DNA from 3 places in the Escherichia sp. HH091_1A genome. Region 2 is predicted to be linked to each of the others. Evidence: predicted binding sites of a transcription regulator. Region 2 holds the regulator's gene; each other region holds the start of a gene.
What was found. The regulator CRP, encoded in region 2, controls carbon source genes, mostly activating them, when cyclic AMP is high. The targets are predictions, from matches to a motif close to ATGTGANNNNNNTCACAT.

Region 1: focA (formate transporter FocA) is a predicted target of CRP. The motif match lies at 1,526-1,543, and genes of this name have one in related genera.
Region 3: QUF14_RS15005 (YfcZ/YiiS family protein) is a predicted target of CRP. The motif match lies at 2,136-2,153, and genes of this name have one in related genera.

Annotation. Positions count from the first base shown of each region.
Region 1 is NZ_AP025747.1:1,121,569-1,125,843, reverse strand. Features, by position in the region: gene ycaO (30S ribosomal protein S12 methylthiotransferase accessory factor YcaO) at 1-1,196, shown strand, start outside; gene focA (formate transporter FocA) at 1,602-2,459, shown strand; gene pflB (formate C-acetyltransferase) at 2,514-4,275, shown strand, end outside.
Region 2 is NZ_AP025747.1:4,117,589-4,121,863, reverse strand. Features, by position in the region: gene QUF14_RS20765 (YccS/YhfK family putative transporter) at 1-1,847, opposite strand, end outside; gene crp (cAMP-activated global transcriptional regulator CRP) at 1,898-2,530, opposite strand; gene QUF14_RS20755 (OsmC family protein) at 2,833-3,237, shown strand; gene QUF14_RS20750 (phosphoribulokinase) at 3,292-4,161, opposite strand; gene QUF14_RS20745 (YheU family protein) at 4,215-4,275, opposite strand, start outside.
Region 3 is NZ_AP025747.1:2,972,689-2,976,963, reverse strand. Features, by position in the region: gene QUF14_RS15015 (hypothetical protein) at 1-179, opposite strand, end outside; gene fadL (long-chain fatty acid transporter FadL) at 546-1,886, opposite strand; gene QUF14_RS15005 (YfcZ/YiiS family protein) at 2,258-2,542, shown strand; gene fadI (acetyl-CoA C-acyltransferase FadI) at 2,725-4,035, shown strand; gene fadJ (fatty acid oxidation complex subunit alpha FadJ) at 4,035-4,275, shown strand, end outside.

The sequences.
Region 1 (4,275 bases), 2.5 Mb from region 2:
GAAACGAAGCACGCGTCCAGGGGTTGTCCGAAGTTTTCGAACGCTACGTGAAAAACCGGATTATTGCTGAAAGCATCAGCCTGCCAGAGATCCCGGCAGACGTGCTGGCGCGTTATCCAGCGGTGGTTGAAGCGATCGAAACACTGGAAGCGGAAGGTTTCCCGATCTTCGCTTATGATGCCTCGCTTGGCGGTCAATATCCGGTGATCTGCGTGGTACTGTTCAATCCAGCTAACGGTACCTGCTTTGCATCCTTCGGTGCACATCCTGATTTTGGCGTTGCACTGGAACGTACCGTGACCGAGTTGCTGCAAGGCCGCGGTCTGAAAGATTTGGATGTGTTTACTCCGCCAACCTTCGATGATGAAGAAGTCGCTGAACATACTAACCTCGAAACGCACTTTATCGATTCCAGCGGTTTAATTTCCTGGGACCTATTCAAGCAGGATGCTGATTATCCGTTTGTGGACTGGAGCTTCTCAGGCACCACGGAAGAAGAGTTTGCTACGCTGATGGCTATCTTCAACAAAGAAGATAAAGAAGTTTATATTGCCGATTACGAGCATCTGGGCGTTTATGCTTGCCGCATTATCGTGCCTGGCATGTCCGATATTTATCCGGCAGAAGATCTGTGGCTGGCGAATAACAGCATGGGCAGCCATTTACGTGAAACGATTCTTTCACTCCCAGGCAGCGAGTGGGAAAAAGAAGATTACCTGAACCTCATCGAGCAACTGGATGAAGAAGGTTTTGATGACTTTACCCGCGTGCGTGAGCTGTTGGGTCTGGCGACCGGGTCGGATAACGGTTGGTACACCCTGCGTATCGGAGAATTAAAAGCCATGCTGGCGCTGGCTGGTGGCGATCTGGAACAGGCTCTGGTCTGGACCGAATGGACGATGGAGTTTAACTCATCAGTATTTAATCCGGAACGCGCCAACTATTATCGCTGTCTGCAAACGTTGTTATTACTGGCACAGGAAGAAGACCGCCAACCACTGCAATATCTGAATGCCTTCGTTCGTATGTATGGCGCAGATGCCGTAGAAGCCGCCAGTGCGGCAATGAGCGGTGAATCGGCGTTTTATGGCTTGCAACCCGTAGATAGCGATCTGCACGCGTTTGCTGCACATCAGTCGTTGTTGAAGGCCTACGAAAAGCTGCAGCGCGCCAAAGCAGCATTCTGGGCAAAATAAAATCAAATAGCCTACGCAATGTAGGCTTAATGATTCGTCTGAGTTATATTACGGGGCGTTTTTTTAATGCCCCGCTTTACATATATTTGCATTAATAAAATAATTGTAATTATAAAGTTAAATATCGGTAATTTGTATTTAATAAATACGATCGATATTGTTACTTTATTCGCCTGGTGCTCCCTTTTAATTAACTGTTTTAGCGGAGGATGCGGAAAAAATTCAACTCATTTGTTAATTTTTAAAATTTATTTTTATTTGGATAATCAAATGTTTACTCCGTATTTGCATAAAAACCATGCGAGTTACGGGCCTATAAGCCAGGCGAGATATGATCTATATCAATTTCTCATCTATAATGCTTTGTTAGTATCTCGTCGCCGACTTAATAAAGAGAGAGTTAGTGTGAAAGCTGACAACCCTTTTGATCTTTTACTTCCTGCAGCAATGGCCAAAGTGGCCGAAGAGGCAGGTGTCTATAAAGCAACGAAACATCCGCTTAAGACTTTCTATCTTGCGATTACCGCCGGTGTTTTCATCTCAATCGCATTCGTCTTCTATATCACAGCAACCACTGGCACAGGAACAATGCCCTTCGGCATGGCAAAACTGGTTGGCGGCATTTGCTTCTCTCTGGGGCTGATTCTTTGTGTTGTCTGCGGAGCCGATCTCTTTACTTCCACAGTGTTGATTGTTGTTGCTAAGGCGAGTGGGCGCATCACCTGGGGTCAGTTGGCGAAAAACTGGCTAAATGTCTATTTTGGCAACCTGGTCGGCGCACTGCTGTTTGTACTTTTAATGTGGCTTTCCGGCGAGTATATGACCGCGAATGGTCAATGGGGACTAAACGTCCTACAAACCGCCGACCACAAAGTGCACCATACTTTTATTGAGGCCGTCTGCCTTGGTATCCTGGCAAACCTGATGGTATGTCTGGCAGTATGGATGAGTTATTCTGGCCGCAGCCTGATGGATAAAGCGTTCATTATGGTGCTGCCGGTCGCGATGTTTGTTGCCAGCGGTTTTGAGCACAGTATCGCAAACATGTTTATGATCCCGATGGGTATTGTAATCCGCGACTTCGCATCTCCGGAATTCTGGACCGCTGTCGGTTCTGCACCGGAAAATTTTTCTCACCTGACCGTGATGAACTTCATCACTGATAACCTGATTCCGGTTACGATCGGTAATATTATCGGCGGTGGTTTGTTGGTTGGGTTGACATACTGGGTCATTTACCTGCGTGAAAACGATCACCATTAATGGTTGTCGAAGTACGCAGTAAATAAAAAATCCACTTAAGAAGGTAGGTGTTACATGTCCGAGCTTAATGAAAAGTTAGCCACAGCCTGGGAAGGTTTTACCAAAGGTGACTGGCAGAATGAAGTAAACGTCCGTGACTTCATTCAGAAAAACTACACTCCGTACGAGGGTGACGAGTCCTTCCTGGCTGGCGCTACTGAAGCGACCACCACCCTGTGGGACAAAGTAATGGAAGGCGTTAAACTGGAAAACCGCACTCACGCGCCAGTTGACTTTGACACCGCTGTTGCTTCCACCATCACCTCTCACGACGCTGGCTACATCAACAAAGCGTTGGAAAAAGTTGTTGGTCTGCAGACTGAAGCTCCGCTGAAACGTGCTCTTATCCCGTTCGGTGGTATCAAAATGATCGAAGGTTCCTGCAAAGCGTACAACCGCGAACTGGACCCGATGATCAAAAAAATCTTCACTGAATACCGTAAAACTCACAACCAGGGCGTGTTCGACGTTTACACTCCGGACATCCTGCGTTGCCGTAAATCCGGTGTTCTGACCGGTCTGCCAGATGCTTATGGCCGTGGTCGTATCATCGGTGACTACCGTCGCGTTGCGCTGTACGGTATCGACTACCTGATGAAAGACAAATACGCTCAGTTCACCTCTCTGCAGGCTGATCTGGAAAACGGCGTAAACCTGGAACAGACTATCCGTCTGCGCGAAGAAATCGCTGAACAGCACCGCGCTCTGGGTCAGATGAAAGAAATGGCTGCGAAATACGGCTACGACATCTCTGGTCCGGCTACCAACGCTCAGGAAGCTATCCAGTGGACTTACTTCGGCTACCTGGCTGCTGTTAAGTCTCAGAACGGTGCTGCAATGTCCTTCGGTCGTACCTCCACCTTCCTGGATGTGTACATCGAACGTGACCTGAAAGCTGGCAAGATCACCGAACAAGAAGCGCAGGAAATGGTTGACCACCTGGTCATGAAACTGCGTATGGTTCGCTTCCTGCGTACTCCGGAATACGATGAACTGTTCTCTGGCGACCCGATCTGGGCAACCGAATCTATCGGTGGTATGGGCCTCGACGGTCGTACCCTGGTTACCAAAAACAGCTTCCGTTTCCTGAACACCCTGTACACCATGGGTCCGTCTCCGGAACCGAACATGACCATTCTGTGGTCTGAAAAACTGCCGCTGAACTTCAAGAAATTCGCCGCTAAAGTGTCCATTGACACCTCTTCTCTGCAGTATGAGAACGATGACCTGATGCGTCCGGACTTCAACAACGATGACTACGCTATCGCTTGCTGCGTAAGCCCGATGATCGTTGGTAAACAAATGCAGTTCTTCGGTGCGCGTGCAAACCTGGCGAAAACCATGCTGTACGCAATCAACGGCGGCGTTGACGAAAAACTGAAAATGCAGGTTGGTCCGAAGTCTGAACCGATCAAAGGCGATCTCCTGAACTACGATGAAGTGATGGAGCGCATGGATCACTTCATGGACTGGCTGGCTAAACAGTACATCACTGCACTGAACATCATCCACTACATGCACGACAAGTACAGCTACGAAGCCTCTCTGATGGCGCTGCACGACCGTGACGTTATCCGCACCATGGCGTGTGGTATCGCTGGTCTGTCCGTTGCTGCTGACTCCCTGTCTGCAATCAAATATGCGAAAGTTAAACCGATTCGTGACGAAGACGGTCTGGCTATCGACTTCGAAATCGAAGGCGAATACCCGCAGTTTGGTAACAACGATCCGCGTGTAGATGACCTGGCTGTTGACCTGGTAGAACGTTTCATGAAGA
Region 2 (4,275 bases):
TCACAAGACTGTAAATACTCTTGTGCCAGTTCAGGTGGCAATGCCCGGTGTTCCCGTGCCAGCGTGGTCATGGCATTAATATGTTCAACAATAAACTGGCTATGCGTTACCCACAGTTTCATATCTGCCAGATAATGGCTGTTGAATGCCGGTTCCTGCATCGCCTGATTCAATGAGTTATACAGAGTGTTATGCGCCTGATTCACCCGCATTCGCTGCCAGGCCAGTGGCGTTGGTTGCGGATCCTCGCTCAGAATCAAACGAATCGCTTCCTGATAGGCTTCTAAAGCATCATGGGCGTTTTTACGCAATAACCCGCTCTGCCACTGCGGCCACAGCCAGACAGTACCGCCGAAAGCAATTAAACAACCAATAATGGTATCGATAAGACGCGGAAGGATGTATTGCTCGCCGTTCAACCACAATAGTTGCAGGGTATACACCGCAGTAATGGTAAAACCGACCGTCGCCCAGCCGTAGTTTTTGCGCAATATCAGGTAGCTGGCGAGGGTGGTAATCAGCATCAAGGTCAGGGTGTAACCTTCGGGAATTTTAAAGTGCAGGGCAACGCCCGCAATGATTAACCCGACCACGGTTCCCACAGAACGGTTCACAATCCTCAGACGGGTTGCGCCGTAGCCATTTTGCGTTACCAGCAATACCGTCATCAGGATCCAGTACGACTTCGGCAGATGCAGTGCGGTGCCCATCAGGCTGGCAACGCTTAACATCACACTCAGTCGTCCAGCATTGCGTAGCGCTGGAGATTTCAGTGACAGATAACTTTTTAGCGCCGGCAGTAACGGCATTCGCCGCTGTTTATCGGCCAGTAAATCACGGGCATAGAGCGGTTTTTGGGTGCGCAGCACGCGGGCGATGCGGCTGAAGTGCCAATAGCAGAATTGCCCAACCGGATTATCCGGATGCTGGCGGGCGATTTTTTCCAGTGCGCCAATTTGTTTTTCCATCGTAAAGCGCGTCGGCAGGCGATGGTAAAGAATGTCATCAGCCAGCACGCGCAGGCGAGTGGCGACAGTTTGCGCATTCCAGCGGATAACTTCTTCTGCATGGCTACGCTCGACCAGCTTTTGCACCTCTTCCGGCTGATGCAAGCTGACCGAAATATGTTCCTGTAAATCCAGCGCCTCTTGGAAAATACGCAGCATCCGCTTGTAGTCAGTATTATTTTGCGCGGAAAGCATATGCATTTGCTGATAGCACTGAGTAATTAAATCGACCGCTTTTTGCTGGCGCACCAGCAGCGGCGGCAATGCTTTTTCAGGATCGGTGTGCTGGGTGAGTAGGCTGTATTTAGCTTCGCAATAATCCGCCAGTTCACGGTACAGCAAGCTTAGTGACTCGCGTAGCGGTTGTTCGCGCCAGAGCCAGAACCAAAACCAGTTAAACAGTCCGTACCACAACGTGCCCAGCGCATAGATCAGCAACGGTTCCCAGACTGGCATGTATCCCGCCAGACTGAGGGTAAAAATGGCGGCGAGCAGCGATGCGGGAAGCAATTTTGCGTGCAATGGCCCCAGCTCAGCAGTGACACCAAGCACCAGCGTTAATCCGGTCAGCAAAAAGGGCAGGGGAACATCTTTTGCCAGTAGTAGCTGTGTCAGCAAGCTACAGGTGGCAAACAGTGACGCACCAATGATTAAGCGTTTGAAAAAACGTTTATGAGGCGTATCAAGGCCCGCAATATTGCAACAGGCTGGAACGAGGGAGAAGAGCAGACCGAATCGTAATTCGCCAAGCATTAACCCAACGGCCACGGGCAAACATAGCACTAGCGTTTGTCGTAGTGCATAGTTGATATCGGGGTGATAAATCAGTCTGCGCCACATCGGGGGAAACAAAATGGCGCGCTACTCAGTAACGCGCCACTCCGACGGGATTAACGAGTGCCGTAAACGACGATGGTTTTACCGTGTGCGGAGATCAGGTTCTGATCTTCCAGCATCTTCAGAATGCGTCCCACGGTTTCACGAGAACAGCCGACAATCTGACCAATTTCCTGACGGGTAATTTTGATTTGCATACCGTCCGGGTGAGTCATAGCATCCGGTTGTTTTGCCAGGTTCAGCAGAGTCTGTGCAATGCGGCCCGTCACGTCGAGGAACGCCAGGTTGCCCACTTTCTCTGAAGTGACTTGCAAACGACGCGCCATCTGTGCAGAAAGACGCATCAGAATGTCCGGGTTTACCTGAATCAATTGGCGAAATTTTTTGTATGAAATTTCAGCCACTTCACAGGCGGTTTTCGCACGTACCCATGCGCTACGTTCCTGGCCTTCTTCAAACAGGCCCAGTTCGCCAATAAAATCACCCTGATTCAGATAGGAGAGGATCATTTCTTTACCCTCTTCATCTTTGATCAGCACTGCCACAGAGCCTTTAACGATGTAGTACAGCGTTTCCGCTTTTTCACCCTGGTGAATAAGCGTGCTCTTGGATGGGTACTTATGAATGTGGCAATGAGACAAGAACCATTCGAGAGTCGGGTCTGTTTGCGGTTTGCCAAGCACCATGCGCGGTTATCCTCTGTTATAAGCTTTCTCCAGAGCCAGAAAACGCCGCTGTCTCTGGATTGCCGAAATTGTGCTTCCCGCTACCTGGGAAGGGGCTATCAACTGTACTGCACGGTAATGTGACGTCCTTTGCATACATGCAGTACATCAATGTATTACTGTAGCATCCTGACTGTTTTAGCATAGCTTTCGCTTTGTGTCTCCTGGTGTCTCGCTTCAGCATGACCCAGGTCGCCTTCCGTTGCGCGATTTGGTTAGTACGCGTACTCTGTCAGGAAAATTGACGCAGTGGAGTAGCAAAAATGCAAGCGCGAGTGAAGTGGGTCGAAGGGTTAACTTTTCTGGGCGAGTCTGCCTCTGGTCACCAGATTTTAATGGACGGCAACTCAGGCGATAAAGCGCCAAGTCCGATGGAAATGGTGTTGATGGCGGCGGGTGGTTGCAGTGCCATCGATGTGGTTTCGATCCTGCAAAAAGGGCGTCAGGATGTGGTCGATTGTGAAGTAAAATTGACCTCTGAACGCCGCGAAGAGGCACCACGCCTGTTTACGCACATTAATCTGCATTTTATCGTCACCGGTCGCGACCTGAAAGACGCAGCGGTTGCGCGTGCGGTTGATCTCTCTGCTGAGAAATATTGTTCAGTGGCGTTGATGCTGGAAAAAGCGGTGAATATTACTCACTCGTATGAAGTGGTTGCCGCGTGATTTGATGTCAGGAGTACGATGCCGGATAATTGTTTATCCGGCATATTAGCAGAGTTACTCGATTTTCTTTCCTTCCATCAATCGTTGCACCAGTGGCAGCATAATTAACTCCATTGCCAGACCCATTTTACCGCCCGGCACCACTAATGTATTGATGTGGGAAATGAATGAGCCCTGCAACATCGCCAGCAGCCAGGGGAAATCGATCCCTTCCAGATTACGAAAATGGATCACCACAAAGCTTTCATCCAGTGATGGAATGCCCTTTGCTGCGAACGGGTTTGAGGTGTCGACAGTGGGAACGCGCTGGAAGTTAAGATGGGTGCGGGAAAACTGCGGCGTGATGTAGTTGATATAGTCTTCCATTGAACGTACTACTGAGTCCATCACCGCTTCTCGTGAGTGCCCGCGCTCGCTGGTGTCGCGGATCAGTTTTTGAATCCACTCAAGGTTAACGATAGGCACTACGCCGACCAGTAAATCCACATGCTGCGCAACGTTATGATGTGGCGTGACGACGCCACCGTGTAGCCCTTCATAAAACAGTACATCAGTGGGTTCCGGTAAAGGTTGCCATGGGGTGAATGTTCCCGGCACCTGATTCCACGGTACGGCTTCGTCGTACGTATGCAGATATTTGCGTGATTTTCCTTTGCCGCTCTGACCGTATTCAATGAAGGTTTGTTCCAGCAGGCCGAAGTCGTTCGCTTCGGGGCCAAAGTAGCTGATATGCCGCCCGGCATCACGCGCCTTGCGGATCGCCATGTCCATTTCCGGGCGCGTGTAACGGTGAAAACTGTCGCCTTCCACCTCAGCTGCATGCAGATTTAACTGCGCGAATATTTTACGAAACGCGAGACTGGTGGTGGTGGTCCCCGCGCCGCTGGATCCTGTTACCGCAATGACCGGATGTTTGGCAGACATAGTAACTCCATGACTTAGCTATCATTATTATCTCGTCCGCCGACGGCTGCAGGTTATTCACGAAACTGACTGCGCGGCATGATATTGACCGTTTCGTGCAGCTCCGACCATACC
Region 3 (4,275 bases), 1.1 Mb from region 2:
CCTCGTATGGCATTTTTTATAAGCTCAAGTAGATGTTTAATACAGGTACTTATTCCTTCCTTGCCATTAAAAAGGTTTTTGAACTCTTGTACTAATCCATTAACTTCATTATTGTTATTTTCATTGGTGGATTCTGTGTAAGTTGGGCAGGTATTGTTGATTGAAACAGCTGGTAGCATGATTTTATTCCACGTTGATTGATTTGTTGCAAATATATATTACCTAATAAAATAGACTATCAAAAAACGCTCATTTATTTAGAACCTATCTTTAATTTGAGTGTATGAGTGCATAATAGCCAGGGTGGTTTGAGTATCCTGGAAATTCAGAAAAGTAAACTCATTGAGAAGGACGAGCAGAATGCCTGATAATCTGTCTTTCCCTTCAGGCCTGTCTGTGGATAACGCTTACAAATTTGCAAGGGCAAGCTGCCATCAGGCTGTTTGCAAAACTCAGGAGGCAAGCAATGAGGAAACTACTTTCGGTGAAGAGAGGGAGTTAAAGTCACCTGCATAGCAGGTGACTTTAACTAAGCTAACGCGTTATCAGAACGCGTAGTTAAAGTTCGTCCCGAACAGCCAGGCTTTACCTTCAGACTCGAACTGATATGGGCCTTCGTTAATTTTCACGCTCTGGCCGTGCATATAAGAAACACCAACGTCGACTGAAGCATCTTTATTAAATGCGTAAGTCGTACCTGCACTCAGCCAGAAACGGTCCTGGTCCGGAATGGAGATAGAACGATTCTGTGCCGGAACTGGGCTGTCATCGAAGGCGATACCGGTACGGAAGGTCCAGTTATCATCGTAGTAATAAGTGGTACCCAACGCGATGCGGTAAGCATCTTTAAAGCCTTCATGTTTCTGGAACAGCGTGTCGCCACTCGTTGATGTCGCTTTCAGTTGCTGGAACTGACTCCAGCTGGTGTAAGCCAGGCTATAGTGAATTGCCCACTGCGGATCAACACGGTTATAACCCGACACTTCCCACATTTCAGGCAGGTTCAGCGTCAGATAACCCGACTGCGTTGCGCCACCTGTCGCGGTAGGAATTGGCAAACCGTAGTTATTAAAAGCCGGGTTAAGATCGCTGCTGTAGTTACCCTTGAAGTCAATTTTCACTTCAGAGCGGTAGGTCAAAGCGTAGCGGTTGTTTTTATCCAGTTCGTACAGGATCCCGGCGTTCCAGCCAAAGCCCCACTGGTTACCGTTCAGGTGAGCGATTTTGGTATTACTGTCGATGCCGTTGGCGGTAGCTGCTAATGCTTGCCCCTGAGGAGTCTGCCCAGCAGGAGATTGCATAATCTGACCAGCCACCAGTTGCCCCAGATCGCCTGCAAAACGTTCAATTTTCGCACGAGCGTAGACGGCGTTGAAACCAAGACCAAAGCTCCATGCATTGTTTAAGCGATATGCACCGCTTAAGTTCAGGTTCATGGTTTCGAGGTCGGTGGTACCACCGACAGAACCGCCTGCATAAGTATCGTTAAACTCTGTCGCCAGACCATAGTTAGAGGTAATTGAAGCCCCCCAACCAAATTGGTCGTTAATCGGTGCAACAAAGTGCATGTTCGGAACCCATGCCGTAGGCGCGATGTTATCGGCTTTCAGGCTACGACCAGACGGAGACGTTCCGCTGATATTTACATCCGGATCAATATAAACCGCACCCGCAGAAAATGTCGGGCGGTCAAACATGGTAATCAACGCGGGGTTACGGCTGACGTTACCTGCATCATCGGCAATAGCGCCTTCCCCTGAATAAGCCCGGCCCAGGCCAGAGGAAGAAAATTCGTTTAACTGAAAGCCTGCCGACCAGGCCTGGGTGGAGATAAGTGCCACTGCGACTGCGATAGCAGACTTTGTAAACAGGGTTTTCTGGCTCATGACCATAACCTCAATGATTTATTTTTATACAAACTATGTTACGTACTGTAACAGGAGCGCGAAGTGTAGGGTCTGAGGTACATCTTAGAAATCAGACCAGTGGCGAGAGTATAGGTCTGACCAGATGGAATGTTGCAAGTATGTTTCTATATTTTTTCAAATATGATCTAAGAAACGCGATCCAGCTGGCAAAATTTGGAGGTGGCGCACTCATGGATTCGGGTGAATTTTGTTTTAGATCATTTTTAAGTGTGATTTCGGTCACTTATCCGATTTTGCAGAATTAACAACTGGAGCAGCACTTTCCGGAAGCGTAAAATATCCCCAACGTTTATCTGGCACCTTAGGTGCACATACAGAGGAAATCAACGATGAGTAAATGTAGTGCTGATGAAACCCCGGTTTGCTGCTGTATGGATGTTGGCACCATTATGGACAACTCCGACTGCACCGCGTCTTACAGCCGCGTGTTTGCAAACCGCGCAGAAGCAGAACAAACGCTGGCGGCGCTGACTGAAAAAGCCCGTAGCGTTGAATCCGAACCTTGCAAAATCACCCCGACTTTCACTGAAGAGTCTGACGGTGTGCGCCTGGATATCGATTTCACTTTTGCCTGCGAAGCTGAAATGTTGATCTTCCAGCTGGGTCTGCGTTAATTCCTCTCGGGTATATACGCCCCTGTCAGTTCATGGCGGGGGCGTTTTTATTTTCTCTTCCTCTTTTCTCTCTGTGTCATAGCTCCCACTTTCCCTTTTCTCCACTTGGCTAAATGTAAAAAAATGGTTAAGACTATGATCAGGTCAGACCACTTTATTTATTTTTTTTACAGGGGAGTGTTATGGGTCAGGTTTTACCGCTGATTACCCGCCAGGGCGATCGTATCGCCATTGTTAGCGGCTTACGTACGCCTTTTGCCCGTCAGGCGACGGCTTTTCATGGCATTCCCGCTGTTGATTTGGGGAAGATTGTCGTAGGCGAATTGCTGGCACGCAGCGAGATCCCCGCCGAAGTGATTGAACAACTGGTTTTTGGTCAGGTCGTACAAATGCCTGAAGCCCCCAACATTGCGCGTGAAATTGTTCTTGGCACCGGAATGAATGTCCATACCGATGCTTACAGCGTCAGCCGCGCTTGTGCTACCAGTTTTCAGGCGGTTGCAAACGTCGCCGAAAGCCTGATGGCGGGAACTATTCGTGCGGGGATTGCCGGCGGGGCAGATTCCTCTTCCGTATTGCCCATTGGTGTTAGTAAAAAACTGGCGCGCGTGTTGGTGGATGTCAACAAAGCCCGTACGATGAGCCAACGACTGAAACTTTTTTCTCGCCTGCGTTTGCGTGACTTAATGCCCGTACCGCCTGCGGTGGCGGAGTATTCCACAGGCTTGCGGATGGGCGACACCGCCGAACAAATGGCGAAAACCTACGGTATTACTCGCGAACAGCAAGATGCGCTGGCGCACCGTTCACATCAGCGTGCTGCTCAGGCATGGTCAGAAGATAAGCTCAAAGAAGAGGTAATGACCGCCTACGTTCCTCCTTATAAACAACCGCTCGCGGAAGACAACAATATTCGCGGCAATTCCACGCTTGCTGATTACGCAAAGCTGCGTCCGGCGTTTGATCGCAAACACGGGACGGTAACGGCAGCAAACAGTACGCCGCTGACCGATGGCGCAGCGGCGGTGATCCTGATGACTGAATCACGGGCGAAAGAATTGGGCCTGGTGCCGCTGGGATATCTGCGTAGCTACGCATTTACCGCTATTGATGTCTGGCAGGACATGTTGCTCGGCCCGGCCTGGTCAACGCCGCTGGCGCTGGAACGCGCTGGATTGACGATGGCCGATCTGACATTGATTGACATGCACGAAGCCTTTGCCGCCCAGACGCTGGCTAATATTCAGTTGCTTGGCAGCGAACGTTTTGCGCGCGACGTACTGGGGCGTTCCCATGCTACTGGTGAAGTGGACGATAGTAAGTTTAACGTGCTTGGTGGTTCCATTGCGTACGGGCATCCCTTCGCAGCGACTGGAGCGCGGATGATTACCCAGACATTGCATGAACTTCGCCGTCGCGGCGGTGGATTTGGCTTAGTGACCGCTTGTGCTGCTGGTGGGCTTGGTGCGGCAATGGTTCTGGAGGCGGAATAATGGAAATGGCATCAGCTTTTACTCTTAATGTTCGTCTGGACAACATTGCAGTCATCACCATCGATGTTCCCGGTGAGAAAATGAATACCCTGAAGGCGGAGTTTGCCTCGCAGGTGCGCACCATTATTAAGCAACTTCGCGAAAACAAAGAATTACGTGGAGTTGTATTTATCTCAGCGAAACCGGACAACTTTATCGCCGGAGCAGACATCAACATGATCGGCAACTGCAAAACGGCGC